3 regions of the Sphingobium sp. JAI105 genome follow, and region 3 is predicted to be linked to each of the others. Evidence: predicted binding sites of a transcription regulator. Region 3 holds the regulator's gene; each other region holds the start of a gene.

Region 1 (10,292 bases), 2.6 Mb from region 3:
GTGAATATCTTCACCGACGGCGATCGGGGCAAATATGCCAGCGAAGAGGCTTTTGCCCTGATCCAGATCGTTGAAGATGCGATCAGCCGCTATTTCTTCCTCGCCGCCTGGGCTGGCCTCTATCTCGCCTTGTCCTACGCCAGCGAAGCCCATCGTACGGAACGCCGCGCTGCCCGGCTGGAGCGCGCAGCCCAGCAAGCCGAACTGCGATCGCTGCGCTATCAGGTGAACCCGCATTTCCTGTTCAACACGCTCAACTCCCTCTCCTCCCTCGTCATGAAGGACCGGCGGGACGAGGCGGAGCAGATGATCATGTCACTCTCCAACTTCTACCGCACCAGCCTGACCGGCGATCCGCTGGACGACGTGCCGTTGGAGGAGGAAGTCCATCTCCAGAAACTCTATCTCGATATTGAAGGGGTTCGCTTTCCCGACCGGCTGAATACGGTGATCGATATTCCTCCCGGCCTGATGAGCGCTTGCGTCCCCGGCCTGATCCTCCAGCCGCTCGTCGAAAATGCCATCAAATATGGCGTCTCGCGTACCTCCAGCCCGGTCGAGATCCGTATCACCGCGAGGGAAGATGGCGGATTGATGCACATCGCCGTCACCGACGATGGCGACAATCCGCCCAGCCTGTCGGACAGCGGCAGCGGCATTGGCCTTGCCAATGTGCGGGACAGGCTGTCGGCGCGCTTTGGCGATCAGGGCCAGATCGCCTATGGTCCGCGCGAGGAGAAGGGATTTTCCGTCCTCCTCACCCTACCCATCATCCGCCGGGGTTGCTGACGCCCATGTCCATCCGCACCATGATCGTTGACGATGAACCGCTTGCCGTCGAGCGGCTCCAGATGCTGTGCGCGCGTGAACAGCGCATCGCGCTTGTGGGCACCGCCACCGATGGCGAAGCTGCGCTACGCCTGATCGAAGGATTGAAGCCCGACCTTGTCATGCTCGACATCGCCATGCCGTTGCTCGACGGCATCGGCGTTGCCCGCGCGGTCGGACGCATGGGCATCCGCCCGGCCGTCATCTTCGTCACCGCCTTTGAAGGGTTCGCGGTCGAAGCCTTCGATCTGGCCGCCATCGATTATATGCTCAAGCCCGTGGCGCACGATCGCCTGACCCGCGCCATCGACCGGGTCGAGGCAGTGTTGCGCAATCGCGCGCCCGAAGGCATCCCTGCACCCGCCGAACCACAACCCGACTGGGCCGAAGAATTCTGGGTGCCCCATCGTTCCGAACTGATCCGCATCGCCACTGACCAGATCGACCGGATCGAAGCCGAACGCGACTATATGCGCCTGCATGTCGGCAGCCACAGCTATCTGCTGCACCAGACGATCAGCAGCCTGGAGGAGCGGCTCGATCCGCAGCAGTTCGTCCGCCTCCATCGCTCCCACATCGTCCGGCGCGACCATATCGCCCGCCTGCGTCATGACGGCAGCGGCGTCTGGTTCGCCGCGCTCGTCGACGGTAACGAAATCCGCATTGGCCGCACCTTCCTGGCCAATGCCCGCGCCATGACGGGACGCTGAGGCGAAACAGCGGCGCGACGCCCTGCCCTCACGCAAAAAAGCCCGGCATTGGCCGGGCTTCTTCACGATTTTGCGGATACGCCGGCAATCAGTTCTGCATGCCCTTCGCGCCTGCATCGGCATAGCGTTCACTGGTTTCGGCGCGAGCGATGGCGGCGTTCACCGGCGCTTCGACATGCGCGATCGCCTGCGTCTTGCACGCCTGCTTGGTGGCATGGTCGGTCGACTTGCAAACCTGGTTTGCCGCGCGGGAAATGCGCTGACGCAATTCCCGCTGGTCGGACGCCTTGGACAGGTTCAGGTCGCCATGGCGCACTTCGCTCGTGCGGCCATTGGATATAAATTCACCAGCCGAAGCCGAACCGGCGGTGGCGATCAGCGCGAAGGAACCGAGCGCGGCGAAAAGGGTCGAACGGAACATGGGCTTATCTCCTCAAATCTGCTGTGGCTCAATCGCCACTTATCGACCACCGCCTGTTAGGGGCGGGCGACGGTCCGGGTGCGAACGGGGCGGGCCTGGGGGTCATTTGGGGTCGGCGCCGTCTCCCGTTCGCCCACCCTGTTTAGGCGCGGGCCGATGATGACGCCTGCCTGGTTCGACCGGCGGCACTCCGCATCGGCCAACGACGCTCCCATCGACAAAGCGCCGCACGGCTCGGACAAACAGCGCGACGAACGACATGAACGGGCCGCCAAACGACATTTGCCGTAACGGAAAGTGGGAATCGCAACGAATGGCGGATGCGGAATTCGCGCGCCTGCAATGGCCGGGTCAGCGCATCGGTCCGCGCCAGCCAAACGCGAAAACGCCCCCGGCGCAAGGGATGGCCGGGGGCGTATCCAGGATGCTGTCGGGCACCGGGATCAGGATGAACTGTTGCGGAAAAGACGGCGCGACATGGGCACAGCCGTTTTCTGCATGGCGCTCATCATAGCTGCAATGCCGCTGCGCGAATGCCCCGTTCGACAACCTGCCCCGGCAATACGCCCGGCGGCATTCTCCGGCGACAAACCGCCGACCGACATCCACCAACGACATGGGACGCGCCGTTGGCAGCGTTCCTGCGTTGGCCGGGACAGGCTGAATCGGTCGACAGGACGCTACGTCATGGCCGACAAAATCGGCAATGATGCGCAAATCAACCTCCATGTCTTTGGTACAGGGCGGCTAGCTTTGCGCTCCACGGTGCGGATTTTCCCTTCTCAAATCCCTGCCCTCGCCCCATCTGTCGGGACGATCGGCAGATGGACTTGCCCGAACAGAACAAATCTGGAACAACACGCCCCATGAGTCTGACCCACATAAGTGTGCGCGGCGCGCGCGAGCATAACCTCAAGGGCGTCGATGTCGATCTGCCCCGCGATTCCCTCATCGTCATTACTGGCCTGTCGGGATCGGGCAAAAGCTCGCTCGCCTTCGACACCATCTATGCCGAAGGACAGCGGCGCTATGTGGAATCGCTTTCCGCCTATGCGCGCCAGTTTCTGGAGATGATGCAGAAGCCCGATGTGGAGCATATCGAGGGTTTGAGCCCCGCAATCAGCATCGAGCAGAAGACCACATCCAAGAATCCGCGCTCGACCGTCGCGACCGTTACCGAAATCTACGATTATATGCGCCTGCTATGGGCGCGGGTCGGCATCCCCTACAGCCCCGCCACCGGCCTGCCGATCAGCGCCCAGACCGTCAGCCAGATGGTCGATCGCGTGATGCTGCTGCCGCAGGGCACGCGCTTTTACCTCCTTGCGCCCGTTGTGCGCGGGCGGAAGGGCGAATATCGCAAGGAATTGGCCGAATGGCAGAAGGCGGGCTATACCCGCGTCCGCATCGACGGCGAAATGATGCTGATCGAGGACGCTCCCGCGCTCGACAAGAAATATAAGCATGACATCGAAGTCGTGGTCGACCGCCTGGCCGTGGAAAACGACATGGGCACCCGCCTCGCCGACAGTTTCGAGCAGGCGCTCAAACTTGCCGACGGCCTGGCCTATGTCGATCTGGCCGATGGCGTCGTGCCGGGCCGCGAGGATGAAGCCCCCGCCGCCGACAAGAAGATGAAGGGGTCCGGCATCCCCGCCAACCGCATCGTGTTCAGTGAAAAATTCGCTTGTCCCGTCAGCGGTTTCACCATCGCGGAGATCGAGCCGCGCCTCTTTTCCTTTAACGCGCCCATGGGCGCCTGCCCGGCGTGCGACGGTCTTGGCGAACGGCTGGAGTTCGACCCCGAACTGGTCGTCCCCAACGAAGCCCTGAGCCTCAAAAAGGGCGCGGTCGTCCCCTGGGCAAAATCCAACCCGCCCAGTCCCTATTATATGCAAGTGCTCGGCTCATTGGCCAAGGAATTCGGCTTCAGCCTCGACACGCCCTGGTCGGACCTGCCGGGCGAAGTGAAGCTCATCATCCTGCACGGCACCGGCGGCAAGCCGGTCACCCTGAAATTCATGGATGGCCGCAAAAGCTATGAGGTGAAGAAGGCGTTTGAAGGCGTCATCGGCAACCTCAACCGCCGTCTGTTGCAAACCGAATCCGCCTGGATGCGTGAGGAACTGAGCAAATATCAGCGCGCCCAGCCCTGCGAAACCTGCCACGGTGCGCGCCTCAAACCCGAAGCGCTGGCCGTCAAGATTGCGGGCGAGGATATTTCCCTCTCCACCCGCCGCTCGGTCGTGGACGCGCTCAATTTCTTCACCGCGATGCCGGACAAGCTAAACGATCAGCAGAACCAGATCGCCAAGGCCATTCTCAAGGAAATTGTCGAGCGCCTCGGCTTCCTCAACAATGTCGGCCTCGATTATCTGAACCTCGACCGCACCAGCGGCACGCTGTCCGGCGGCGAATCCCAGCGCATCCGCTTGGCGTCCCAGATCGGTAGCGGGCTGTCCGGCGTACTCTACGTCCTCGATGAACCCTCGATCGGCCTGCACCAGCGCGACAATGACCGGTTGCTCGTGACCTTGAAGCGCCTGCGCGACCTGGGCAACAGCGTGATCGTCGTCGAGCATGACGAGGATGCGATCCGCCACGCCGACTATATCGTCGACATGGGGCCGGGCGCGGGCATCCATGGCGGACAGATCGTGACCCAGGGCACGCTGTCCGACATCCTCGCCGCCAAAGGGTCGCTGACCGCCGATTATCTAAACGGCACCCGCCGCATCGACGTGCCCAAGAAGCGCCGCAAGGGATCGGGCAAGAAGATCACCGTCCACAATGCCCGCGCCAACAATCTGCGCGGCGTCACTGCATCGATCCCGCTTGGCACCTTCACCTGCATCACCGGCGTCTCCGGCTCCGGCAAGTCCAGCTTCACCATCGACACGCTCTACGCCGCCTCCGCCCGCGCCCTGAACGGCGCCCGCATTCTGGCCGGCGCGCATGACAAGGTGACGGGCCTGGAACATTGCGACAAGGTGATCGACATCGACCAGTCACCGATCGGCCGCACCCCACGTTCCAACCCCGCCACCTATACCGGCGCCTTCACCAACATCCGCGACTGGTTCGCGGGCCTCCCCGAAGCCCAGGCGCGCGGCTACAAGCCCGGCCGTTTCAGCTTCAACGTCAAGGGCGGCCGCTGTGAAGCGTGCCAGGGCGACGGCGTGCTCAAGATCGAGATGCACTTCCTGCCCGACGTCTATGTGACATGCGACGTATGCCACGGCGCGCGCTACAATCGCGAAACGCTGGAGGTGAAGTTCAAGGGCAAGTCGATCGCTGACGTGCTGGACATGACGGTCGAGGACGCGGTCGAATTCTTCAAGGCCGTCCCCCCTATCCGCGACAAGATGGCGATGCTCGCCGAAGTGGGCCTTGGCTATATCAAGGTCGGCCAGCAGGCCACGACCTTGTCCGGCGGCGAAGCCCAGCGGGTCAAGCTCGCCAAGGAACTTTCCCGCCGCGCCACCGGCAACACCCTCTACATTCTGGATGAACCGACCACGGGCCTGCATTTCGAGGATGTCCGCAAACTCTTGGAAGTCCTCCACGCGCTGGTCGACCAGGGCAACAGCGTCGTCGTGATCGAACATAATCTGGACGTCATCAAGACCGCCGACTGGATCATCGACATGGGACCGGAAGGCGGCGTCAAGGGCGGCGAAGTCGTCGCGGAAGGCACGCCGGAAAAGGTCGCGAAGGAGCCGCGGTCATTTACGGGGCATTATCTCGCGCCGTTGCTGGGGCTGGAGAGTGTGGCGGCGGAGTGACAGTGACGCTCATGAACGGAGCGATCTCCAAAGCTGCATAATCTTGCCTGCATCAGCATGGTGCGGCACGACGCGCCGCCTGACTTGGGCGGATCGCGGCAAAATGCGCCGAAAGCGCCTTGATCCCCGCTCGACATGCGGCGCGGGCTGGCCGATAGTCACGTCACGACCTGCCCCGCCAGCCTGTTCGGGGCATGTTGCGGTGCATCATATTATTTCAATGTTAAGACACTTTATTTCGCAATCAGACTTGAGCCTCCCGATGGGCGGAGGCATATAGACGCTCGAAAGCCGAGGAGACGCATGGCGGCGATCCAGTGCCTCCTCCGTTCAATTCCAAGCGGGACGAACCCGCATGAGAGGTTAGGCGAATGACGGCGCTGGCGGACGCGAACATCAAGGAAGTCGACAAGTTCATTCGGGAGGCGCTGGAGGCAGCGCTGGAGCGTGGTGCGCTGCCCGGCGAACGCGAAGGGCTGGACGAGCATGGCATTGCCGCCGCCGCCGCCTTTCTGGGCCGCACCGCCAACGGCCGCAAGCCGGGCGAAGCCGCCATCATGGTCGAAACATTGGGCGAAGGCGCCAATGGCCGCTACATGCGGATCGCGATCGTCAACGACGACATGCCGTTTCTGGTCGACAGTATCGCCAACGCGCTCGCGGCTGCCGACATCACCATCCACCGCCTGCTGCACCCTGTCCTGTCGGTAACCCGGCATGCCGACGGATCGATCGCCGCGATTCTGGACGATGACGCGCCGGGCGCGCGGCGCGAATCGATGATTTACATGGAAGCGGACCGGGCAGACGCCAAGGCGCGACGGGCGCTGGAAAAGGCGATGCGCGATACGCTGGCCGACGTGCGGGCGGCGGTGGCGGACTGGGCGCCGATGCAGGCTGCGATGTCGGCGGACGCCGATGCTGTGCCGGATGAGGAAGGCGCGGCGCTGCTGCGCTGGTTCCTGGCGCGCCATTTCACCCAGACCGGGCACGAACTGTGCAACCGCGACGGCACTACCCAGTCGCAGCTCGGCATCTGCACCCTGCGCGACAAGACGCTGATCGCCCCGGCTTCGCTGGAAGCCGCCTTCGTGTGGTTCGAGGAAGGCAAGCGCACGCCGCTGATCATCAAGTCCAGCCGCCTTTCGCGCATTCATCGCCATGTGCTGCTCGACCTGATCATCATCCCCGTGCGCGAAGGGCGCGAGGTCAAGGCGCTGTCGATCCATGCGGGCATGTGGACCAGTTCGGGCCTGTCGGCGACCCCGGACAAGGTGCCTTTGCTGCGATCGACGCTGTCGAACCTGATGGACAAGTTCGGCTTCGATCCGGCGGGCCATGCGGGCAAGACGCTGGCCCACGCGCTCACCGCCCTGCCCCATGACATCACGATCGGCTTTGATCGCGAGACGCTGGAGCGACTAGCACTGACTTTCATGTCGCTGACGGACCGGCCGCGGCCGAAGCTGGCGCTCGCGACCAGCGCACTGGCGCGCCATCTTTATGCCTTTGTCTGGCTGCCGCGCGACGAATTGTCGACCGCGCGCCGGATGGCGGTGCAGGACATGCTGGCGCAGGCGTCGAACGGGCCGGTTCTCAGCTGGTCGATCGCGCTGGAGGAAGGCGGACTGGCGCTGCTGCGCATCACGCTCGACCTGCGCGAAGGCGGCGTGGTGCCGGATGACGCGGAACTGGACCATCAACTCAAGCAGATGGTGCGCGGCTGGCTGCCCGCCGTCGAGGAAGCGCTGGCCCAGACCGAGGAGCCGGGCCGCGCCGCCGCGCTGGCGCAACGCTACGCCGGGGGTTTCCCTGCGGTCTATCGCAACGGCGCCGGGCCAGCCGAAGCGGCTATCGACATCCGCCTGATCCATGGTCTGTCCGGAGCGGACGACAAATCGATCCGCATCTATCGCAACCCTGAGGATAGCGCGGAACGGCTGCGGCTCAAACTCTACAGCCATATGACGATCGCCTTGTCCGAAGTCGTCCCGGCGTTCGAGAATTTCGGTTTTCGCGTGATCGAGGAGATGACGACGGCCATCGACGCCAATGGTCAGAAGGGTGCGCTGGGCCATGTCCAGCGTTTCGTGCTGGAACTGCCCGCTGGCGGCGATGCGCAGGGCGTGGTCGACCGCGCCGACATCGTCACCGAAGCGATCGCCCAGGTGCTGGAAGGCCGGGCGGAAAATGACCGCTTCAACGAACTGATCGTCACCGCCGGGCTGACGCCGCGATCGGTCGTGCTGTTCCGGGCGCTGTTCCGCTATCTGCGCCAGACCGGCATGGCCTATGGCATGGCGACCTTTGCCGAAACGCTGCGCCGTGCGCAGGGGGTTGCGGTCAATCTGGTCGCCCTGTTCGAGGCGCTGCATGATCCCGCCACGCGCGATGGCGCGGACGCGCGCGTGACGCAGGCGCAGGCGGCGATCGACGCCGGGCTGGAAGCCGTGACCGCGATTGACGAGGATCGGGTGCTGCGCCTGTTGCGCGCGGTCATCACCGCGACGCTGCGCACCAATTTCTTCAGCAAGGCCGCAGTCGAGGCGCTGGCGTTCAAGCTGGACAGCGCGCAGGTTCCCGGCCTGCCCGCGCCGCTGCCATGGCGCGAAATCTGGGTCTATTCCCCCAGGGTAGAGGGCATCCATTTGCGTGCCGGGCCAGTGGCACGTGGCGGGTTGCGCTGGTCCGACCGGCGCGACGATTTCCGCACCGAGATATTGGGCCTGATGAAGGCGCAGCGGGTGAAGAACGCCGTGATCGTGCCGACCGGGGCCAAGGGCGGCTTCTATCCCAAGCAATTGCCCAATCCACAGGCCGATCGCGATGCCTGGTTGGCAGAGGGTACGGAAAGCTACCGCATCTTTATCCGCGCGCTGCTGTCGGTCACCGACAATATCGTCAACGATCATGTGAAGCACCCCGCCCAGGTCGTTGTGCGCGATGGCGACGACCCCTATTTCGTGGTCGCCGCCGACAAGGGGACGGCGACCTTCAGCGACGTGGCCAATGCCATTGCGCTCGACCGCAAATTCTGGCTCGGCGATGCCTTTGCCAGCGGCGGGTCTAACGGTTACGACCATAAGGCGATGGGTATCACCGCGCGCGGAGCATGGATCTCCGTCCAGCGCCACTTTGCCGAAATGGGCGTCGACGTGCAGAGCGAACCGATCAGCGTCGTGGGCTGCGGCGATATGTCGGGCGATGTGTTCGGCAACGGCATGTTGCTCAGCAAAGCGATCAAGCTGGTCGCCGCCTTCGATCATCGTCACATCTTCTTCGATCCTGCGCCCGATCCCGCCAGAAGCTGGGAGGAGCGCAACCGCATGTTCCAGCTGCCCCGCTCAAGCTGGGACGAATATGACAAGGCGCTGATTTCGAAGGGTGGCGGCGTATTTTCCCGCGCGCTCAAGAGCATAACGCTGACACCGGAAATCCAGGCGATACTGGGCGTCACCGATACCGAGATGGAGCCGACCGCGCTGATTTCCGCGATCCTCAAGGCCCCGGCCGACCTGCTCTGGTTCGGCGGCATCGGCACCTATGTAAAGGCGGCCGCACAAAGCCACAGCGATGTCGGCGATCCCGCCAATGACCGGTTGCGCGTGAATGCAGAGCAACTGCGCGTCAAGGTGATCGGCGAAGGTGCCAATCTGGGCACGACGCAGGCTGGGCGCATCGCCTTTTCGCTGCATGGCGGACGGATCAACACCGATTTCATCGACAATAGCGCGGGCGTCGATTGTTCGGATAATGAGGTCAATATCAAGATCGCGCTCAACAAGGAGATGGCCGAGGGTCGCCTGCCGTTCGAGGAGCGCAATGCGCTGCTGGAAAGCATGACCGATGCCGTCGGCGCGATCGTGCTGGAGGATAATCGCCTTCAGGCGCTGGGACTGTCGATCGCTGAAAATGGCGGCGCGGCGGATCTGGCAAGCTATGTCCGCCTGATCGAGACATTCGAGGAAAGCGGGCGACTTGACCGGCAGGTTGAAGGACTGGCCGCCAATGACCAGTTGCTGCGGCGTGGGCAGGACGGCCAGGGGCTGACCCGACCAGAACTGGCTGTGCTGCTTTCGACCGCCAAGCTGTCCTTGCAGGATGCGATCGAACAAAGCGACATCGCCAGCGACGACAGCATGACTGGCGAATTGATGGCCGCCTTCCCCCCTGCGATGCAGGAAAAGGAGGCCGATGCGATCGCCGCCCATGCGCTGCGCAGGGAAATCATCGCCACCAAGGTCGCCAATCGCATCGTGAACCGGCTGGGCCTGATCCATCCGTTCGAAATGGTGGAGGAGGAAGGCTGTTCGCTGGGCGACATGGCCAGCGCCTTCCTGATTGCCGAGCGCCTCTATGACATCGACGCGCTATGGGCGGATATTGACGCCGCCGAGATGGCGGAAAGCGCGCGCCTTGCCCTGTTCGGCGACATTGCGAGCGGGATGCGGGCGCAGATTGCCGATATCTTGCGCAGCCAACCGGCCGGAACATTGCCCAGCGCCGGACTGGCTGCCCTTAAGCAGGGAGTCGGCACATTGGCGGCGC
Region 2 (10,292 bases), 520 kb from region 3:
ATTTTAAGTCCGCTGCGTCTACCGATTTCGCCACGTCCGCGTGCCGCATTCCCTGACGGCTGGCGCGGATCAGGTCAAGCCGCTGTGATCAGCTTTCGCCCTTGACGTTCAGCCGCTCGCGCATTTCCTTGCCCGGCTTGAAATAGGGGACGCGCTTGGCCGATACCGGCACTTGCTCCCCGGTGCGCGGGTTGCGCCCGGTGCGGGCTTCGCGCGCGCGCGTCGTGAAAGCGCCAAAGCCGCGCAGTTCCACACGACCGCCCGACGCCAGCCGGTCGACAATCTCGCGGAAGAAAAGATCGACGATCTTCTCCACCTCCGCAAGGTTCAACCCCGGATTTTCATCAGCCAGTTTCTGGATCAATTCCGAACGGATCATTGGTTGTCCAGCGCCCCTCTGCCGTGTCCCATCCATTGCATAGAGATTTGGCAAGGCGTTGACAATGAGGGAACAAGAAGTTCGTTTCGTTTCCAGAAATATTTGCAAAAGCCCGCCGGAACCAGTGTTCCGGCGGGCTTTCTGTTCGCTGCAAGGCACGAAGGGGTTTAGCCTTCGGTTTTCGCCTTCAGCGCTTCGCCCAGAATGTCGCCCAGCGACGCGCCGCTGTCGGACGAACCATATTGCGCCACAGCCTGCTTCTCTTCGGCGATCTGCATCGCCTTGATCGAGAAGGTCGGCTTTTTCGCACGGTCGAAACCAGTGATCATCGCGTCGAACTTCTGGCCGATCTGGAAGCGTTCCGAACGCTGTTCGTCACGGTCACGGCCCAGGTCGCTGCGCTTGATGAAGCCGGTGGCGCCATCTTCGCCGGCCTGGACTTCCAGGCCGCCGTCGCGGACTTCAAGGACGGTCACGGTGACGATCGCGTTCTTGTTCAGGCCAGCGGCAGCGGCAGTGGTGCCGCCCGCAGCCGGACCGCCACGCTCAAGCTGCTTCATGCCAAGGCTGATGCGCTCCTTCTCGACGTCGATGTCCAGAACGACCGCCTGCACGGCTTCGCCCTTGCGATGCAGCGCCAGCGCGTCCTCGCCGGAGATGCCCCAGGCGATGTCGGACATGTGGACCATGCCGTCGACGTCGCCGTCCAGGCCGATGAACAGGCCGAACTCGGTCGCATTCTTGACTTCGCCCTCGACGGTCGAACCGATCGGGTGACGCTCGGCAAAGCTATCCCACGGGTTCGACTGAGCCTGCTTGAGGCCCAGCGAGATGCGGCGCTTTTCAGGATCGACTTCCAGAACCAGAACTTCGACTTCCTGGCTGGTCGAAACGATCTTGCCGGGGTGGACGTTCTTCTTGGTCCAGGACATTTCCGAAACGTGGACCAGACCTTCGATGCCCGGCTCCAGCTCGACGAACGCACCATATTCGGTGATGTTCGTGACGCGGCCCGACAGCTTGGCGCCGATCGGATATTTGGCCGATGCGCCTTCCCAAGGATCGCTTTCCAGCTGCTTCATGCCAAGCGAGATGCGCTGCGTGTCGCGGTTGATGCGGATGATCTGGACGCGAACGGTGTCGCCGATGTTGATCATCTCATTGGGGTGGTTGATGCGCTTGTACGACAGGTCGGTGACGTGCAGCAGGCCATCGATGCCGCCCAGGTCAACGAACGCACCATAGTCGGTGATGTTCTTGACGACGCCTTCGATGATCTGGCCTTCGGCCAGCGTCTGGATGAGGCCGCTGCGCTGTTCGGCGCGGGTTTCTTCCAGAATGGCGCGACGCGACACGACGATGTTGCCGCGGCGGCGATCCATCTTCAGGATCTGGAAGGGCTGCGGAATGTCCATCAGCGGGGTGACGTCGCGAACCGGGCGGATGTCGACCTGGCTGCCGGGCAGGAAGGCCACGGCGCCGTCCAGATCGACGGTGAAGCCGCCCTTGACGCGACCGAAGATGACGCCTTCGACGCGCGCGCTCTCGGTGAACTCGGCTTCCAGCTTGTCCCAGGCGGCTTCGCGGCGGGCGCGGTCACGCGACAGCATCGCTTCGCCATGGGCGTTTTCGACGCGATCGACATAGACTTCGACTTCGTCGCCAACCTTAATGTCGGCCTTCTGGCCCGGCATCGCGAATTCGCGCAGCGGCACGCGGCCTTCGGACTTCAGACCTACGTCGATGACGGCCAGGTCGTTTTCGATGGCGGTAACGGTGCCCTTGACGACGCGGCCTTCAAAGCCGCCGTCCTCGCCACCGAGGGAATCATTGAGAAGCGCGGCAAAATCGTCGCGCGTGGGGAATGCCGTAGAGGCCATGGTCAGTCCTTCATACATCATTGCTGGCCAACCGGTTGTATCCGATGGTCTTTGGCCAAAACACGCGCAGGACCGAATATCCGGCGCGTATCCCGCCGGTCAGGGGCTTGGGAACGCGCGGCTGTGAAAAGCGAAAAGGGCGCGTGGTAAAACCGCGCGCCTTGACGGGTCAGCCCGCAGGGCGACCTTCAAGCTGGGCGTCCACAAGCGCAATGGCCCGCTGGACGGCCGCGTCTATAGTCAAATCGCTTGTATCTAGCAAGTCCGCACCGTCCGCGATTTTCAGCGGTGCGTGATCGCGGCTCATGTCGCGCGTATCGCGTGCCTGAATGTCGGCGATCAGGCTGTCCATATCGGGCTGTCCGCCCTGCGCCAGGCTGTCCTTGTATCGGCGTTCGGCCCGCACATGGACGCTGGCGGTGACGAAGATCTTGGCGTCGGCGTCCGGCGCGATCACCGTGCCGATGTCGCGGCCGTCCAATATCGCGCCGCCTGGCTGGGTCGCAAAATCCCGCTGCCGGGCGATCAGCGCGTCCCGTACCGCCTGATGCACCGACACGCGGGAGGCAAGGCTACCTACCGCTTCGCTCCGCAGCGCCGGATCGGCCAGTATTTCGTCGCCAAAGTCGCAGGCGGCCAGTGCATCGGCCTTAATGTCCGGATCGCCACCGCGCTTCAGCACCGACAGGCCGACCGCGCGATACAGCAGCCCGGTGTCGAGGCAAGGCAGGCCATAATGACGCGCCAATGCCTTCGCGATCGTTCCCTTGCCCGACGCGGCGGGGCCATCGACAGCTATGATCATCGGGCGTTGCCTTTGCGGATCGTGTTGGCAAGGCCGATCACCGCGATCGCCGCCCAGACAATCTCCAGCGCCATCGACGCCAGGTTGAAATGGATGGTGAGCGACGCGATCAGCAGCAGCGATCCCACAAGGTTCAGCAGGTTGAACCACAGGAAGTTCAGTTCCCTTGCTATGTTACTATAGGCATAGGCGACCACCATCAGGCCGCTGCCCAGCAATCCGACGATATTGGCCCAGTCCATCGTCATGCCAGAGCGCCCAGCGTTCGCAGTAGCGGGACAAAGGTAGGGAAGCTGGTCGCCACCGGCGCCATATCGTCGATCATCACCCCGTCGCGCGACACCAGCCCGGCCACCGCAAAGCTCATGGCGATTCGATGATCCAGCTTGGTTGCGATAGGCCCGCCGCCCGCCAATGGTGCGCCGCCGCTGCCCTCGATGATGATGCCGTCCTCCAGTTCCTCGACCGTTACGCCGATCGCGCGCAGCCCGGCCGCCATCGTCGCAATCCGGTCCGATTCCTTGACTCGCAATTCTTCCAGACCGCGAAAAACGCTGCGCCCCTGCGCCAGCGCGGCGGCGATGAAGGCGACGGGATATTCGTCGATCATGCTGGGCGCCAGCGCCGGGTCCGGCTCCACGCCCTTGAGCGCGGAGGCCGTGACCGCCAGATCGCCCACCGGCTCCCCGCCGACCTCGCGCGGATTGATGACCTCGATCGAGCCGCCCATTTCCCGAAGCAGGTCGATCAGGCCCGCGCGCGTCGTGTTCAGCCCGACATTGGCGATCGTCACCTGCGATCCGGACACCAGCAGTGCTGCGACCATCGGGAAAGCGGCCGACGATGGATCGCCCGGCACGACGATCTGCTGCGGTTTCAGTTCCGCTTCGCCTACCAGCGTAATGATCCGCGTTCCATCTGCTTCGACCTCGACATCCAGTTCCGCGCCAAATCCACGGAGCATCCGCTCGCTATGGTCGCGCGTCGGAATCGGCTCGACCACGCGGGTGATGCCGGGCGTGTTGAGGCCTGCCAGCAATATCGCCGATTTGACCTGCGCCGACGCCACCGGCAACCGATAATCGAGCGGCACGGCGGGGCAGGCGCCACGCATCGTCAGCGGCAGACGGTCGCCCGGACTGGTGGTGAAGCTTGCCCCCATCCGCGCCAAAGGCTCGGTCACGCGCGCCATCGGGCGCTTGCTCAGGGAAGCGTCCCCTGTGAAAGTGGCGGTCAGGTCATGGCTCGCCAGCAACCCCATCAGCAACCGCGTCGACGTGCCGCTATTGCCCATGTCGAGCGCGGTCTCCGGCTGGAGCAGCCCGCCCACACCCACGCCATGGATATGCCAGATGCCATCCGCATCGCGCTCTATGTCCGCGCCCATCGCCCGCATCGCCGCGGCCGTCGCCAGCACATCCTCGCCTTCCAGCAGGCCTTCGACCCGGCTTTCGCCCACCGCCAGCGCCGACAGCATCAGCGACCGGTGGGAAATGCTCTTGTCCCCCGGCACGGCGACGCTGCCCGACAGGGCAGGGGCGGCGGTGAAAGTCATGGGGGTCGGCGATGAAGAAGTGGCAGTCACTGAAGCGTTCCGATCATGTCGGGGTCGAAAAAATGCGCCCGGCTTTTGACAGCGCCGTCCCGCTATGGCAAGGCGCGCGACGTTTCGCGGGCAACTTCACCGTTGCGCCGCGTAGTTGGTATTTGAGCATCAAATAAAGGATTAGGCCGGACATGGTGAAGGCTGAATGGGGCACGAAGCGGACCTGCCCGAAATGCGCCACGCGTTTCTATGACCTGGGCAATGACAGCCCGGTCGTCTGCATCAACTGCAACGCGGCCTGGGAACCGGAGCCGGTGCTGAAGTCGAAGCAGCCGCTCCCCTATGAGGAAGCGCCCAAGAAGGTTATCGAAACCGCAGACGGTGAGCTGGAAACGGCCGATGACGATCTGGACCTCGACATCGACGTCGATGATGACGGCGATTCGCCGGATAATGACGTCGATCTGGGTGGTGACGACGACCTGGGCGTCGATGCGGCCAGCGACGACGACGCGGACGATAATTAAGTCATTTTGTTCTTGCCAAGGATGGCGCTGCGACCTAATGGCAGCGCCTCCGAAGCGCCGGACCCAAACGGCGCTTTAGCGATGGAAATGGGGCCTTAGCTCAGCTGGGAGAGCGCCTGCATGGCATGCAGGAGGTCAGCGGTTCGATCCCGCTAGGCTCCACCAGTTTCGCCGATACAAAAGCCGTCCGGGGGACGGCTTCCGGCGAAACTCCCGAAGCGCAAGCGGAGGGGCGCGATCATATACCAACGGGTTCCGCAGCCTTGCTGCCGCACCGGATGGGGCCTTAGCTCAGCTGGGAGAGCGCCTGCATGGCATGCAGGAGGTCAGCGGTTCGATCCCGCTAGGCTCCACCAAAATCTTGCGTGCAATCGCGCACAATCCTAAATGGCTGCCAGATGCTGCGGTGCGATGAGCATCGCGCCAGAAGAGGTGCATCTATGCGGGACGATTTCGCTGCCTCGGTCGCGGCGCACGGTGATGACGATCGGATTCGGGCGATACTGGAAGAGGTCTGCCAGACGACAGGCATGGGTTTCGCTGCGGTCGCCAGGGTGACGGAAGATCGCTGGGTCGCGTGCCAGATCGTCGACCGGATCGAGTTCGGCCTTGATCCCGGCGGAGAACTGGAAATCAAAAAGACCCTGTGCGACGACATTCGCCGTTGCGGCGAAGGCATCTATATCGATCATGTCGCCATGGACCAGGACTGGTGCACGCATCATGTCCCTCTTTTTTACGGCTTTCAAAGCTATGTGTCGCTGCCTGTCATTCTGCTTGATGGCAGCTTCTACGGCACGCTGTGCGCCATTGATCCCAACCCCCGTTCGGTCAGCGCGCCGGCCATCGTCGCCGCCATGCAGGACTATGCCCGATCGATCGGTGCGATATTGTCGGCGAAATGATGCGGATGGCCAGCCGATGGCACCGGGACTTTGCCTGACTCGTTTGCGCCGAGCGTGGCCAAGATAGATTTCAGACCTTGAGCGGCGCGGCCGCGACATGCCTCTCCTTGCATATGGCCTCATACCAAAGGTCGATTTGATCTGCGTCTAAATGCGCGTGCGCAGACCGGGTTAATTACGCCCTGTCATCGGCAATCGGATGGAGACCGAAGGTCCGCCTGCATCCGGCTTCAGCGTTTGTCGTCGATGATCAGAGGAGATTTGGCTCATGTTCCCATTTTCGCGCACCCTCACGGCTATGGTCTGCGCCCTCGCGCTTTCCGCCGCCCCCGCCCTGGCCGCCCCGCACGCCGATGCAGCACAGGCGCAGGCCATGCTCGAAAAAGCCGTGGCGACCATCAAGACGGCCGGCGCCGGGCCTGCCTTTGCTGCGTTCAATCAAAAGGACGGGGTATTCAACACCGGGGAACTCTATGTGTTCGTTTTCGACCTGAACGGGGTCTACGAAGCCTATGGCGCGCATCCCGGCCTGGTCGGCCGCGATGTCAGCGATCTGACCGATGCGGAAGGCAAACCGATCGTGCGCGACATGATAGAGATTGCCCGCACCAGCGGCCATGGAAAGATCAATTATGTCTGGCTCAACCGCGCTGACAATCGGGTTGAACGCAAGATGTCGCTGATCGAACTGGTCGACAATCATGTCGTGGGTGTCGGCTATTATCCCGAATAGGACGGGATCGGACTAGGGGCCATCGACGGCATGTGCCGCGTCGATGGCCCGTCACGCCGGGTCAGGGGATGGACACGAAACTGTCCATCACGCGCTTGCGCCCGGCCGTTTCGAACTCGATTTCCAGCTTGTTGCCTTCAATCTCCGCCACCGTGCCATAGCCGAATTTCTGGTGAAACACGCGCAGGCCCAACGCCATGTCGCTGCGCCCCTTGTTGCCGATCGACACGGCCGATGTGCGCGCCTCCACGATCCGCACCGGCTCGCGGCTGAACTGGCCGGATGATTGCGCCCGCTGCCACCCCGGCCCGCGCCCTTCGCCGCGCCCGACATGGGCGAACGGATCGTCCCGTTCCGACCAGTTGGCGCGCCACAGGGATGCGCCACCGCTCATGCTGCTTTCCGCATCGACATGCTCCGGCGGCAATTCGCCGACGAAACGCGACGGGATGCTGCTGGTCCATTGGCCATAGATGCGCCGATTCGCGGCGTGCAGGATCGTGCAGCGCTTGCGCGCCCGCGTGATCGCAACATAGGCCAGCCGCCGTTCCTCCTCCAGGCTGTTGAGGCCGCCTTCGTCCAGCGCCCGCTGCGACGGGAAAATCCCTTCCTCCCAACCCACCAGGAAGGTCGAATCAAACTCCAGTCCCTTGGCGGCATGAATCGTCATGATCGTGACCTTGCGCTCTTCCTGCTGCGCTTCATTGTCCATGACGAGGCTGACATGCTCCAGAAACGCGCCCAGCGTCTCATATTCCTCCATCGCCCGCGCCAGTTCGCCCAGATTCTCCAGCCGCCCGGCGCTCTCGGTCGATCGCTCGGCCTGCAACATCGCGGTATAGCCGCTCTCGTCCAACATCTGCCGCGCCAGTTCGGCATGGGGCAGGGTGGCCGCCCGGTCGCGCCAGCGCGCCACATCGCCCACGAAAGCGCCCAGCGACCGGCGCGCCTGCGGCGTCAGTTCGTCCGTGTCGAGGATGCGCGCCGCCGCGTGGAGCAGCGGTATCCCCTCCGCCCTAGCCAGCCGGTGCAATTTCTCCACCGCCTTGTCGCCAAGACCCCGCTTGGGAACATTGACGATCCGTTCGAACGCCAGATCGTCGGCGGGCTGGTTCACCAGTCGCAAATAGGCCAGCGCATCGCGGATTTCGGCCCGTTCATAAAAGCGGAAGCCGCCGACGATACGGTACGGCATCCCGATCTGGATGAAGCGATCCTCAAACTCGCGCGTCTGGTGCTGCGCCCGAACCAGGATCGCGACTTCGTCGAGCGACCCGCCATCGCGCTGGATCGCCTCGATCTCCTCGCCGACCCGCCGCGCTTCTTCCGGCCCGTCCCATATGCCGACGACGCGCACCTTCTCGCCCACGTCGATGTCGGTCCACAATGTCTTGCCCAGCCGATTGCCATTTTCGGCGATCACGCCCGATGCCGCGCCCAATATATGCGGGGTGGAGCGATAATTTTGTTCCAGCCTAATGATCTTCGCGCCGGGAAAATCCTTCTCGAACCGCAGGATATTGGCGACTTCCGCCCCGCGCCAGGAATAGATGGACTGGTCGTCATCGCCCACGCAGCACAGATTCTTGCGCGTCTGCGCCAGCAGCCGCAGCCACAGATATTGGCTGGAGTTGGTGTCCTGATATTCGTCCACCATGATATATTTGAACCGCTGCTGATAGCTTTCCAGCACGTCGCGATGGCTTTTCAATATCGTCAGAACATGCAGCAGCAAGTCCCCGAAATCACAGGCATTAACTGCGCGCAACCGGGCCTGATAGGCGGCGTACAGCTTTTGCCCCTTGCCATTGGCATAACCCTCGCTCTCGCCCGCGCTGATGTCGTCCGGGGTCCAGCCCTTATTCTTCCACTGGTCGATCAAGCCGCCCAATTGCCGCGCGGGCCAGCGCTTCTCGTCAATCCCTTCGGCCTGAATCAACTGCTTCATCAGCCGCAACTGGTCGTCCGTATCCAGGATCGTGAAATTGGATTGCAGCCCGACCAGTTCGGCATGACGCCGCAGCATCTTGGCCGCGATCGCGTGAAATGTGCCCAGCCATGGCATCCCCTCGACTGCCGGACCGATCATACGCCCCACCCGTTCGCGCATTTCCCGCGCCGCCTTGTTGGTGAAGGTGACGGACAGGATTTCGGATGGCCAGGCGCGCCGGGTCGCGACCAGATGGGCCAGACGCGCGGTCAGCGCAGCCGTCTTGCCCGTTCCGGCACCCGCCAGCACCAGCACTGGCCCTTCGGTCGTCAGCACCGCTTCGCGCTGCGGCGGGTTCAGGCCCTTGATATAGTCGGGGTCGGTGGAGGAGGGAGCGGGAACGTTCATGGACAACAACTAGGGCTGGGCAGGGGCGGGGGCAAGGCGTCAGCCTTGCAGTGACGCGCCTTCTATGAGAACAAAAGGGGAATTGTGCAAGGGAGGACGAATCATGGCGACGGGGAAATGTCAGTGCGGCGCGATCCGCTACGAAGTCAGCGGGGAGCCCGCACATAGCGCCATCTGTCACTGTGCCGATTGCCGCGCCAGTTCCGGCGCGCCGATGGTCGGTTGGGCCTTGTTTCAGCGGGATGCGGTGAGCATTGAAGGCACGCCGGTCGCCTATCAATCCTCCCAGAACGCCACCCGTCATTTTTGCGGAACGTGCGGTACCGGGCTGTTCTATACCAATCCCGCCATCTTCCCCGGCGGTATCGATATTCAGACCGCGACGCTTGACGATCAGTCGGCCTTTCCGCCCCAGGCGCATATCCAGATGGCCGAAGCGCCGCCATGGATGGCAACGGCTAACGACCTGCCAAAATTCGATCGCTTTCCCGGCGAATAAGGCGGTTCGATACGGGAGGGAAGGGCAGATGCCCCTCTCTTGCGCCCATTGGCCAGACGATCACTCCTGCTTCATCTCATGGCGCATCCGGCACGGCTCACCGCCACAGCCGGAACGGGCGCGTCACGACTCCGGTTCTTCGCTCACTCTTCCCCGCGTAATGGGGCCATAAGAAAAGAAGGAAAGGATATTTTCCGATGAAGTCGATCATGCTGGCCAGCGCCGCAATGCTCAGTTTTGCCGCCGTTACAGGCGTTGCCACTGCGCAGGAAACCCCGGCTCCGGTGAGCCAGCCGCCCGCTGGCGACATGGCGCCGCCTGCCGATCCTGCTGCCCCCGCCATGCCAGCAGACCCGGCCATGACGGCGCCTGCCGCACCCGGAACTGCTCCGGCAACGCCTGCTGATCCCAATGCAGGGATGCCGACCGGCGCTGTTCCGGCAGACCCCGGCATGGACCCGGCGCCTGCTGGCGTTCCCAATGATCCGGCCGCGCCCGTCGGATCGGCTGCAAACCCTGTGACCGTAGGCGGCAACATGACCCCGCCCCCGGCGGAGGCGAAGGACTATCCTGTCTGTTCGAAAACCGTGCAGGACAGTTGCATCAATCCTAGCGAGGCGCGCAAGGCGCGTCGCCGCTGACCAATGCATCCGGGCCGGGCAGGATAGCGATGATCGCTG
Region 3 (10,292 bases):
CAACGCCAATATGGCGACCAGCGGCGACGGCACAGCCCTGGTCAGGCGTGGCAAAAGATAGATGATCGCAAGGCCGCCCGCGATCATGGCGTAGGTTTCCCAGCCGACATTGGTCAATTGCGGCAATTGCGCCAGGAAGATCAGGATCGCCAGCGCATTGACGAACCCGGTAATCACCGACCTGGACACGAACTGCATGAGCAGGTCCAGCCGCAACAGCCCCGCAATGATCTGGACAATGCCCATCACGATGGTCGCGGCGAACAGATATTCGACCCCATGGTCGCGAACCAGCGGCATCACCAGCACGGCGACCGCCGCCGTTGCGGCTGAGATCATGCCTGGCCGACCGCCGGTAAAGGCCACGACCATCGCAATGACGACCGAGGCATAGAGGCCGACGCGCGGATCGACGCCAGCGATGATCGAAAATCCGATTGCTTCGGGAATGAGGGCGAGCGCAACGACGATACCCGCCATGACGTCCCGACGCGCAGCCTGTCCGTCACTGAACCATTGCTGGCGATAGCGTGTCAAAAAATCTGTCATCTGAAAATTCCACATCAGGGCATATCGCGCCGGGATACAGGCGCTGGCGTAAGAACATGCGTGATGTTGTCCGGCGGATCGGCGGCCGGAATAGCCACCCGGAATTTCACCGGGTCCTTGCGAATGTCGCGGTTCATAGCGGGGCGACGACCGATTGCAAGGTCGGGGTTTGGCCGAGCGACTGGCCCCCACACGCAAAATTGCCGTCGCCACCCCTCGACTCACTACCCCGCTGATGATTAAGGCAAGCGCGATGACCAGCCTGCCCGATCCTTCCAGTCCGCTTGATGCGCAGGCCGCCGCCCGCGCCTTCGACGTGCTGTTCGACGCCGACCTTCCCGAAGCGGACATCGCCGCTTTTCTCGTCACCATGGCCCGGCGCGGCGAAACCGCGATCGAAATCGCGGCTGCCGCGCGCGCCATGCGCGCCCGGATGATCCCGGTCACCGCCCCGGCAGGCGCTATCGACGTGTGCGGCACCGGGGGCGATGGCCATCATACCCTCAATGTTTCGACCGCCGTGTCGCTGGTCGTCGCAGCCGCTGGCGTCCCCGTCGCCAAGCATGGCAACCGCGCGGCATCCTCCAAGGCGGGTGCAGCCGACACGCTCGAAGCGCTTGGGCTCGACCTGGACCGGGCGGCGGCCAGCGCCGAAAAGACGCTGGCGGAGATCGGCATCTGCTTCCTCTTCGCGCAAAATTACCATCCCGCGCTCAAGCGGCTCGGCCCGATCCGCAAGGCGATCGGCGAACGGACCATCTTCAACCTGATGGGACCGCTCGCCAACCCGGCCGGGGTACGCCGCCAACTGGTCGGCATCGCCCGCCCCGCCTATGTTCCCATCTATGCGCAGGCGCTTGCCGAACTGGGCGTCGACCGGGCCATGATCGTGTCGGGCGATGAAGGGCTGGACGAACTGTCGCTGGCAGGCGGCAATGACATTGCCGAAGTCGCGGGCCATGGCGTCGTTGCCATGCATCGCCTGTCCGCTGCCGATCTGGGCCTCTCCACTGCCCCGGTCGATGCGATCCGCGGCGGCGACGCAGCGCATAACGCCGCCGCCCTGCGCGCGCTGCTGCTGGGCGAGCCGGGCGCCTATCGTGACGCCGTGCTGCTCAACGCCGCAGCCGCCCTTGTCGTGGCCGACGCGGTTGCTGACCTTAAGGAGGGCGTGGAGGAAGCGGCCGAGACGATCGACCGCGGCCTTGCCAATGCCCTGCTCAATTGCTGGATAGCCTATCAATGACCAACAAGCTGATCGAGATTTGCGATTTCAAGCGCGAGGATGTCGCCCGGCGCAAGGCCGCGAATTCGCTGTCGTCGCTCCACGCCCGCGCCAGCGAACAGACGCCCCCGCGTGGCTTTCGCAAGGCGCTGGACGACGCAGCCCGTTCCGGCTTCGGCCTGATTGCGGAGATCAAGAAAGCCAGCCCGTCCAAGGGGCTGATCCGCGAAGATTTCGATCCCCCCGCCCATGCGCAGGCCTATGCCGCTGGCGGCGCGGCCTGCCTGTCGGTGCTGACGGACGAACCCTATTTTCAGGGCCATGACGATTATCTGATGGCGGCCCGCTCCGCCTGCGCGCTTCCCGTACTGCGCAAGGATTTCATCGTCGATCCCTGGCAGATTTTGGAAAGCCGGTCGCTGGGGGCCGACGCGATCCTGATCATCGTCGCCGCCCTTGACGACGGGCAGATGGCGGAGATTGAGGATGCAGCGCTTGGGCTTGGCATGGACGCGCTGATCGAAGTGCATGACGAGGCGGAAATGGAGCGCGCGCTCAAGCTGCGATCCCGCCTGATCGGCGTCAACAATCGCGACCTGCGCGATTTCAGCGTCGATTTCGCCCGCACCTATGAACTGGTGGGCAAGGCGCCTGCCGGTTACACATTCGTCGCCGAAAGCGGCCTTGGCAGCCATGCCGACCTGACCGCCATGGCCGATCATGGCGTGCGCTGCTTCCTGGTTGGCGAAACGCTGATGCGGCAGGCCGATGTCGAAGCGGCGACGCACAGCCTGCTGACCGGCGCGTGACGGGCCTTACCCATCTCGACGCGGACGGCGCGGCGCGCATGGTCGATGTGTCGGCCAAGGCGGTGACCGCGCGGGAAGCGATTGCAAGTGGCCGCATCGACATGATCGCCGATGCCGCTGCCGCGATTGCGCAGGGACTGGTCAAGAAGGGCGACGTGCTGGCGGTCGCGCGGGTCGCGGGGATCATGGCGGCCAAGCGCACGGCCGACCTCATCCCGCTTTGTCACCCGATCGCGCTGAGCGCCGTCAATATCGACTTCGATCTGGACGAAAGCGGCGTGACCGTCACCGCTACCGCGCGCACCGCTGGCCAGACGGGCGTGGAAATGGAGGCGCTGACCGCTGCCTCTGTCGCGCTGCTCACCATCTATGACATGGCCAAGGCGCTCGACAAGGGCATGGTCATTGGCCAGGTCCGCCTGATCGCCAAGAGCGGTGGCAAGTCGGGCGACTGGCGCGCGGCATGAGCCTGCTGCCCGTCGCCGAGGCGCAGGTTCGCCTGTTCGCCCTTGCGAGCCCGCTGCCAGCGGAAACAGCGCCGGTCGCCGCCTGCAACGGACGCTGGCTGGCCAGCGACCTACTGGCGTTGCGCAACCAGCCCTGGGCCGATCTGTCCGCGATGGACGGCTATGCCGTACGCGCCGCTGAATGGCCGGGGCCATGGCAGGTCACTGGCGAAAGCGCGGCTGGCGGCGCTGTGCCTGCGCCGCTGGCGCCCGGACAGGCCTGCCGCATCTTCACCGGCGCGCCCCTGCCAGCAGGCGCAGACGCGATCCTGATTCAGGAAAATGCCACCCGCGAGCGCGACCGACTGACCGCCAGCGACGATCCTTTGCCTGTCGGGCGCAACGTCCGCCCTGCCGCGTCGGACTTTGCCATGAACGCCCTGTTGCTGGCAGCCGGGAGCGCCCTTACGCCCGCGCGCATCGCGCTCGCCGTGCTGGGCGGCCATGGGACGCTGCCCGTCGGTCGCCGCCCCACGGTCGCGCTGATCTCGACCGGCAACGAACTTGTGCCGCCCGGCGCGCCGACCCCGGCGGGCAGCCTGCCCTCTTCCAATGCGGCCATGCTGGCGGCGATGCTGGCAACCCTGCCGTGCGACGTCATTGATCTGGGCATCGTTCCCGATGATCTTGATGCCATGACGGCTGTACTGAACCGCGCGGCGTCGGCGGACATCATCGTCTCTACCGGCGGCGCGTCCGTCGGCGATCATGACATGGTCCGGCCTGCCTTCGCGCAGGCGGGCGGCACGCTCGATTTCTGGAAGATCAGGATGCGGCCGGGCAAGCCGCTGATGGCCGGTACCATTGCCGATGCCGTATTTTTGGGCTTGCCGGGCAATCCGGTCTCTGCCTTTGTCACCGCAACGCTGTTCCTGTTGCCGCTGGTGCGCCATCGCGCGGGATCAACCGCGCCGCTCCCGCGCCTGAGCGAGGCGCGCCTTGCCGCGCCGCTGCCTGCGACCGGCGATCGCGACGATTATCTGCGCGCCTATCGAGGGGAGGCCGGGATCGTCTCCGTCACGTCGCAGGACAGCGCCGCCACGGCCGCCATGGCGATAGCCGACTGCCTGATTGTCCGCCCTGCCGGTTCATCGATCGCCGCGGCAGGCGACATTGTCACCATCCTGCCCCTGACGGACTGATCGACCGTTCGATTGAACCCGGTCCCCATGGCCGGATGCGCCGCTTCCGGTCAGTTGTTGCTCGCTTGACTCGCCTCCTTCCGTTTCCTATGTGTTCCTTATACGTTCCATGGAGGACCGCAGGCATGTTGACCCTCAAGCAGCAGGAATTGCTGAGTTTCATCCAGACCCGGCTGGAGGAAGGTGGCGTATCCCCTTCTTTCGAGGAGATGAAGGATGCGCTCGACCTGCGATCCAAGTCCGGCATTCACCGGCTGATCAATGCATTGGAGGAACGCGGCTTCATCCGCCGCCTGCCCAATCGCGCCCGCGCGCTGGAGGTGTTGAAGCTCCCCGACGCCATGCACCGCGCCCCTGCGCCGGTTGCTCCGGCCAAGCCGCAACTGGCGCCCAGCCTGCCGATCGCTGCCAATGACGTCATTGAAATCCCGCTGCATGGCCGTATTGCCGCCGGCGTCCCGATCGAGGCGATGGAGGGGCAGAATATGCTGTCCGTCCCCGCCGCGCTGCTGGGGGCTGGCGATCATTATGCGCTGGAAGTGTCGGGCGATTCGATGATGGAGGCAGGGATTCTGGACGGCGATTTCGCGCTGATCCAGCGCACTGATGTCGCCCGCGAAGGCCAGATCGTCGTCGCCCTGATCGACGATGCGGAAGCGACGCTCAAATATTTCCGCCGCGAAGGACAGCGCGTCCGGCTCGACCCCGCCAACAGCGCCTATGAACCGCAAATCTATGATCCGCGACAGGTGCGAATTCAGGGCAAGCTGGCGGGACTGCTGCGCCGCTATAATTGAGGCCGTTATGACGGGTGACGGCGAGGGCGCGGTGCGACGATCCAGGGATGAGCGTCGCCCGCCATCCTCACCGTGCTGATCCGCGCATCGTCCAGGTCAATGGCAATGCCGCCGGTTCGCGCCAGCATCCGTCGGTCGATCTTCAACCAGCGCGGGCGACACCAACGGGGCAGCGCGCGATCGGCAATGACGATGTCGGCGGCGGCACATTCCCGGCTGAACAAGGCCCGTTCGACCAGCATATCGCTGCGGGTGGCCAGCACATGCCAGCGCCGCCCGCCCGCCTGTATCCCCACTGCGCACAAATCCGTCGAGCAGCGCGCCTGCCGCAGGTCCGCCATCGCTTCGATCGGCCCGTCATAGCCCGCGCTCTCCGCCAGCGTGTCGCGCACATAATCGCCTGCGCCCGCGCGCAGCAGTGCCATGCCGCCTGTCGATGTCCGCACCGCGACGTGGCGGCCATCGCTCGTCACCAGAATATCGGGCGGTGATAGCAAAAGCACGCCGGTCACGCCGATCGCCACTGGCCCAAGGCCCAGCCAGCGCCACCCGCTGCGCCACAACAGACACCAGAGCAGCCCGCCGATCATCAGCGCGAACAGCCAGGATGGCACCGCCGGCGTCAGCATTGTCGCCATTGGACTGGCGGCGACGCCATGGGCGACCAGCAGCAACAGGTTCAGCGTCTGCGCGGTCATCCACCAAAAGGGGGCGCCCAGTCCGACAAGATCGAACAGCAACGCCAGCGCCTCCAGCGGCATCACGACAAAGGTAGTCAACGGGATGGCGACGAGATTGGCGAACGCCCCCAGCATCCCGGCTTTGTGAAAATGGAACAGCGCGATTGGCATCAGCACCAGTTCGACGACAATGCCGGTCATCAGCATTGCCGCCAGCACCCGCCCCGCCCTGCGCGCCCACCCCTCATCCCGCGCGCTGGTCAAGGCGCGAAAACGCGGATGCTCGGCCAGCGCAACCAGCGCGGTAACGGCGGCAAAGCTCATCTGGAAACTCGGCCCCGTCATCGCTTCGGGCCAGAAGGCCAGGACGATGAGCGCGCCCACCGCGACCAGCCGCAACGTGATCGCGTCGCGCCCCAGCGCCAGCCCGCCCAGCACCAGCAGCGCGGCGATGCAGGACCGCAGTGTCGGCACTTCCGCCCCGGTCAGCAGCGTATAACCAATCCCCGCCAGCGCCCCGCCCGCCGCCGCGATCAGCATCAGCGGCCAGTCGAGCGCCGCTCGCTGGCTCAACGCCATCGCCCGCATCAACAGGAAAATCACCGCGCCGATCAGCGCCGTCACATGCAACCCGCTGATCGAGAGCAGATGGGCAAGCCCACTACGGCGCATCGCTTCGGCATCGGCCTCCGCAATCGCGCCCTGGTCCCCCGTCGCCAGCGCCACGGCAATGCCCTGCGCCGGCCCGTCCACCTGCCCCCGAATATGCGCGAACAAGCGCGCCCGCAGCGGCGGCGGCGCGGTTGACGGGCGTAGGACGTCAATCGGTTTCAGCGCCTTGCCAGTAGCGCCAATCCCCTGAAAATAGGCACGCGCGGCAAAATCATAGCCACCCGGCACGCTGGGCGGGGCTGGCGGCATCAAACGGACGCGAAAGCGGATCACCGCCCCCTCGCCCAATCCGGCCGGAACATCCGCCTCGGCAATGTTGACTCGGATCGTGGCTGGCAGGCCCGGCGCGTCGACCGGACGCAGCATGGCCCGCACCATCTGTTGCGCGGGAACCGCCCGAACCGCCATCACTTCACCCGTCACCACGGTGAAGACCGCCCGCGCCAGCGGCGGCTGCCCCAACAGGACCGCTTTCCCCCATATCAGCGCGCATCCGATGCAGGCCAGCATTCCGCCCGCCACGATCATGCGCCGCAGCCGCGCGCCATCGGGCAGCAGCGACCCCAGGCAAGCAAGCGCCAGCGCACCACAGCAAAAGGCCAGCCACCCGGCCCTGTCGGGCAGCAGGAACCAGGCGGCGATGCCCGCGCCCAGCGCGATCGGCACCCATAGGGGAATTTGCTCGCGCTCCGTCTCCAGCCAGCTTTCCACCCGCGAAAACGCCCCGCGCAACCACGCCGCAGCCCCCCACCAAAGGGAGGTTTGTCGTGGCTCAAAAGCCATGCTAGGGGGCGACGCATTCATGGAACAGGCAGGACGAATGTCAGCGAATATGACGGCAAGTGCAACGGGAATGAACAAGCCGGTAGTGACCCGTTTCGCGCCATCGCCAACCGGGTTCCTGCATATTGGCGGCGCGCGCACCGCTTTGTTCAACTGGCTGTTCGCCCGTCACCATGGCGGCAAATTCCTGCTGCGGATCGAGGATACCGACCGCGCCCGCTCGACCGAAGAAGCGGTCGCGGCGATTTTTGACGGGCTGGATTGGCTGGGTCTGGGCGGTGATGAACCGGCGGTGTTTCAGTTCGCCCGCACGCCGCGCCATGCCGAAGTCGCCAACGCGATGCTGGCGAACGGCCATGCCTATAAATGCTATGCCACGCCCGAAGAACTGGCGGAACTGCGCGAACAGCAGCGCGCGGCCAAGCAGCCGATGCGTTATGACGGGCGCTGGCGCGACCGTTCGCCCGAAGAAGCGCCTGAAGGCGCGCCTTTCGTCATCCGTCTGAAAGCCCCGCGCGAAGGCCAAACGGTGATCGAGGATGCGGTGCAGGGCCGTGTCGTCGTACAGAATGCCGAACTGGACGATATGATCCTGCTGCGGTCCGACGGTACGCCCACCTATATGCTGGCCGTCGTCGTCGACGATAATGATATGGGCGTCACCCATGTGATCCGCGGCGACGATCATCTCAACAACGCCTTCCGCCAGCTTTGCATCATCCGCGCCATGGGTTGGGACGAGCCGGTCTATGCCCATATCCCGCTGATCCACGGATCGGACGGCGCGAAGTTGTCCAAGCGCCACGGGGCGCTGGGCGTGGATGCCTATCGCGACGATATGGGGATGCTCCCAGAAGCTGTCCTCAACTATCTGCTGCGGCTGGGCTGGGGCCATGGCGACGAGGAGATTATCCCGATCGCCCGTGCCATCGAGCTGTTCGACATTAGCGGCGTCGGCCGATCGCCCTCGCGCTTCGACATCAAGAAGCTGGAAAATCTGAACGGCCATTATCTGCGCGAAGCGGACGACGCCCGCCTCGCCGCGCTGGTCGCGCCGCGCGTCGCCGCCCGTCTGGATCGCGCCTTGCCGGACACCGGCCTGGCGCTATTGACGGCCGCGATGCCCTCGCTCAAGCCGCGCGCCAAGACGCTTAATGAAATTGCCGAGGGCGCCGAATTTCTGTTCAAAAATTGCCCGCTGGATTTTGACGAAAAGGCATTGGCTCTGCTAGACGACTCGGCGCGCGCGCTGCTGGTCAAGACAGCCGACGCTTTGAGACCAGTTCAAACATGGACGGTTGAAGCGATCGAGGACGCAATTCGCCGCGTGGCGGAGGATGCCGGCCTGGGGCTGGGCAAGGTGGCGCAGCCGCTTCGGGCGGCACTCACCGGGCGCACCGTCTCGCCGGGTATTTTTGATGTCCTCTTCCTGTTGGGGAAAGAGGGGAGCTTGGAACGGCTGACCGATGTTGGGCACGCATCGGTTGGCTGATGGCATAAATGGAGAACAATATGTCGGAAAACAAAGCCACTTTGACCGTCGGAGGAGAGACCAAGGACTATGCCGTCATGGACGGTTCGGTCGGTCCGCAGGTCATCGATGTGCGCAAGCTTTACGCCAACACCGGCATGTTTACCTATGATCCCGGTTTCACCTCCACCGCGAGCTGCGAATCCGGCCTGACCTATATCGACGGTGACGAAGGCGTCCTGCTGCACCGCGGCTATCCGATCGGCCAGCTGGCCGAAGCATCGAGCTTCATGGAAGTCAGCTATCTGCTGCTGAACGGCGAACTGCCATCCAGCCAGGAACTGGACGAATTCACCCGTACCATCACGCGCCACACGATGGTCAATGAACAGCTCACGACCTTCTATCGCGGCTTCCGTCGTGACGCGCATCCCATGGCGATCATGTGCGGCGTCGTGGGCGCGCTGTCGGCCTTTTATCATGACTCGACCGACATCAACGATCCTATGCAGCGCAGGATCGCCAGCCATCGCCTGATCGCCAAGATGCCGACGATCGCGGCCATGGCGTATAAATATTCGGTGGGTCAGCCCTTCGTCTATCCGCGCAACGACCTGTCCTATACGGCCAACTTCCTGCGCATGACCTTCTCCGTCCCGGCGGAAGAATATGTTCCCGATCCAGTGATCGTGGACGCCATGGACAAGATTTTCATCCTCCATGCCGACCATGAACAGAATGCATCGACATCGACCGTTCGTCTGGCGGGATCGTCGGGCGCCAATCCCTTCGCGTGCATCGCGGCTGGCATTGCGTGCCTGTGGGGTCCGGCGCATGGCGGCGCGAACGAAGCCGCGCTCAACATGCTGCGCGAAATCGGCACTGTCGATCGTATTCCGGAATATATCGCCCGCGCCAAGAACAAGGATGATCCGTTCCGCCTGATGGGCTTTGGCCATCGCGTGTATAAGAATTACGATCCCCGCGCGACCGTCATGCAAAAGACCGCCGAGGACGTGCTGCGCACGATGGGCGTCACCGACCCGGTGTTCGACGTCGCGCGCGAACTGGAAAAGATTGCGCTCAGCGATCCCTATTTCATCGAAAAGAAGCTCTTCCCCAATGTGGACTTCTATTCCGGTGTGATCCTGTCGGCCATCGGCTTCCCGACCGAGATGTTCACCGTTCTGTTCGCCCTGGCCCGCACCGTCGGCTGGGTCGCCCAGTGGAACGAAATGATTTCGGACCCAGCGCAGAAGATCGGTCGCCCGCGCCAGCTCTATACCGGCCCGGTGCAGCGCGACTATATCCCGGTCGACAAGCGCTAAGCCTGCGCGACCCAATGCAAAATGCAGAACGGCGCCCTGTCAAAGGGGCGCCGTTTTTCATGGGGATCAATCGTCCGCCGGCAATGTCAGGATGAAGCGCGCGCCTTCGCCGGGCGCGCCGCCAATGCGAATATCGCCGCCCATCGCGCGGGCAAGGCGGCGAGAGATATAGAGGCCCAGGCCGCTGCCCCCGGAATCGTCGCGGCCCAGCCGCTCGAACTTTTCGAATATCCGTTCGCGATCCGCGACGGCCACCCCCTGCCCCTGGTCGATCACCATGATCCGCGCCTGGCCATGATCACATTCGGTGACGATCCGCACTTCGCTGCC

What was found. The regulator LexA, encoded in region 3, represses DNA repair genes until DNA is damaged. The targets are predictions, from matches to a motif close to GTTCCNCNCTTGTTCT.
Region 1: a site for LexA is predicted at 2,800-2,815, ahead of uvrA (excinuclease ABC subunit UvrA). Genes of this name have one in related genera too.
Region 2: a site for LexA is predicted at 9,181-9,196, ahead of IWY39_RS01470 (ATP-dependent helicase). Genes of this name have one in related genera too.

The regions. Positions count from the first base shown of each region.
Region 1 is NZ_JADOUC010000001.1:3,467,331-3,477,622, reverse strand. It holds gene IWY39_RS16910 (sensor histidine kinase) at 1-789, shown strand, start outside; gene IWY39_RS16905 (LytR/AlgR family response regulator transcription factor) at 795-1,538, shown strand; gene IWY39_RS16900 (UrcA family protein) at 1,627-1,959, opposite strand; gene IWY39_RS24360 (hypothetical protein) at 2,116-2,250, shown strand; gene IWY39_RS24130 (hypothetical protein) at 2,311-2,508, opposite strand; gene uvrA (excinuclease ABC subunit UvrA) at 2,826-5,744, shown strand; gene IWY39_RS16885 (NAD-glutamate dehydrogenase) at 6,116-10,292, shown strand, end outside.
Region 2 is NZ_JADOUC010000001.1:332,715-343,006, forward strand. It holds tRNA gene IWY39_RS01410 (tRNA-Leu) at 1-40, opposite strand, end outside; gene IWY39_RS01415 (integration host factor subunit beta) at 89-379, opposite strand; gene rpsA (30S ribosomal protein S1) at 547-2,259, opposite strand; gene cmk ((d)CMP kinase) at 2,429-3,064, opposite strand; gene IWY39_RS01430 (CBU_0592 family membrane protein) at 3,061-3,312, opposite strand; gene aroA (3-phosphoshikimate 1-carboxyvinyltransferase) at 3,309-4,619, opposite strand; gene IWY39_RS01440 (hypothetical protein) at 4,631-4,786, shown strand; gene IWY39_RS01445 (TIGR02300 family protein) at 4,802-5,137, shown strand; tRNA gene IWY39_RS01450 (tRNA-Ala) at 5,227-5,302, shown strand; tRNA gene IWY39_RS01455 (tRNA-Ala) at 5,418-5,493, shown strand; gene IWY39_RS01460 (GAF domain-containing protein) at 5,578-6,042, shown strand; gene IWY39_RS01465 (cache domain-containing protein) at 6,311-6,775, shown strand; gene IWY39_RS01470 (ATP-dependent helicase) at 6,837-9,113, opposite strand; gene IWY39_RS01475 (GFA family protein) at 9,217-9,612, shown strand; gene IWY39_RS01480 (Fe-S oxidoreductase) at 9,810-10,253, shown strand; gene IWY39_RS01485 (RrF2 family transcriptional regulator) at 10,222-10,292, opposite strand, start outside.
Region 3 is NZ_JADOUC010000001.1:851,677-861,968, forward strand. It holds gene IWY39_RS03965 (SulP family inorganic anion transporter) at 1-549, opposite strand, end outside; gene IWY39_RS24300 (hypothetical protein) at 564-686, opposite strand; sul1 at 614-669, opposite strand; gene trpD (anthranilate phosphoribosyltransferase) at 803-1,795, shown strand; gene trpC (indole-3-glycerol phosphate synthase TrpC) at 1,792-2,583, shown strand; gene moaC (cyclic pyranopterin monophosphate synthase MoaC) at 2,580-3,050, shown strand; gene IWY39_RS03985 (molybdopterin molybdotransferase MoeA) at 3,047-4,231, shown strand; gene lexA (transcriptional repressor LexA) at 4,357-5,028, shown strand; gene IWY39_RS03995 (ComEC/Rec2 family competence protein) at 5,034-7,163, opposite strand; gene gltX (glutamate--tRNA ligase) at 7,213-8,655, shown strand; gene IWY39_RS04005 (citrate synthase) at 8,676-9,962, shown strand; gene IWY39_RS04010 (sensor histidine kinase) at 10,029-10,292, opposite strand, start outside.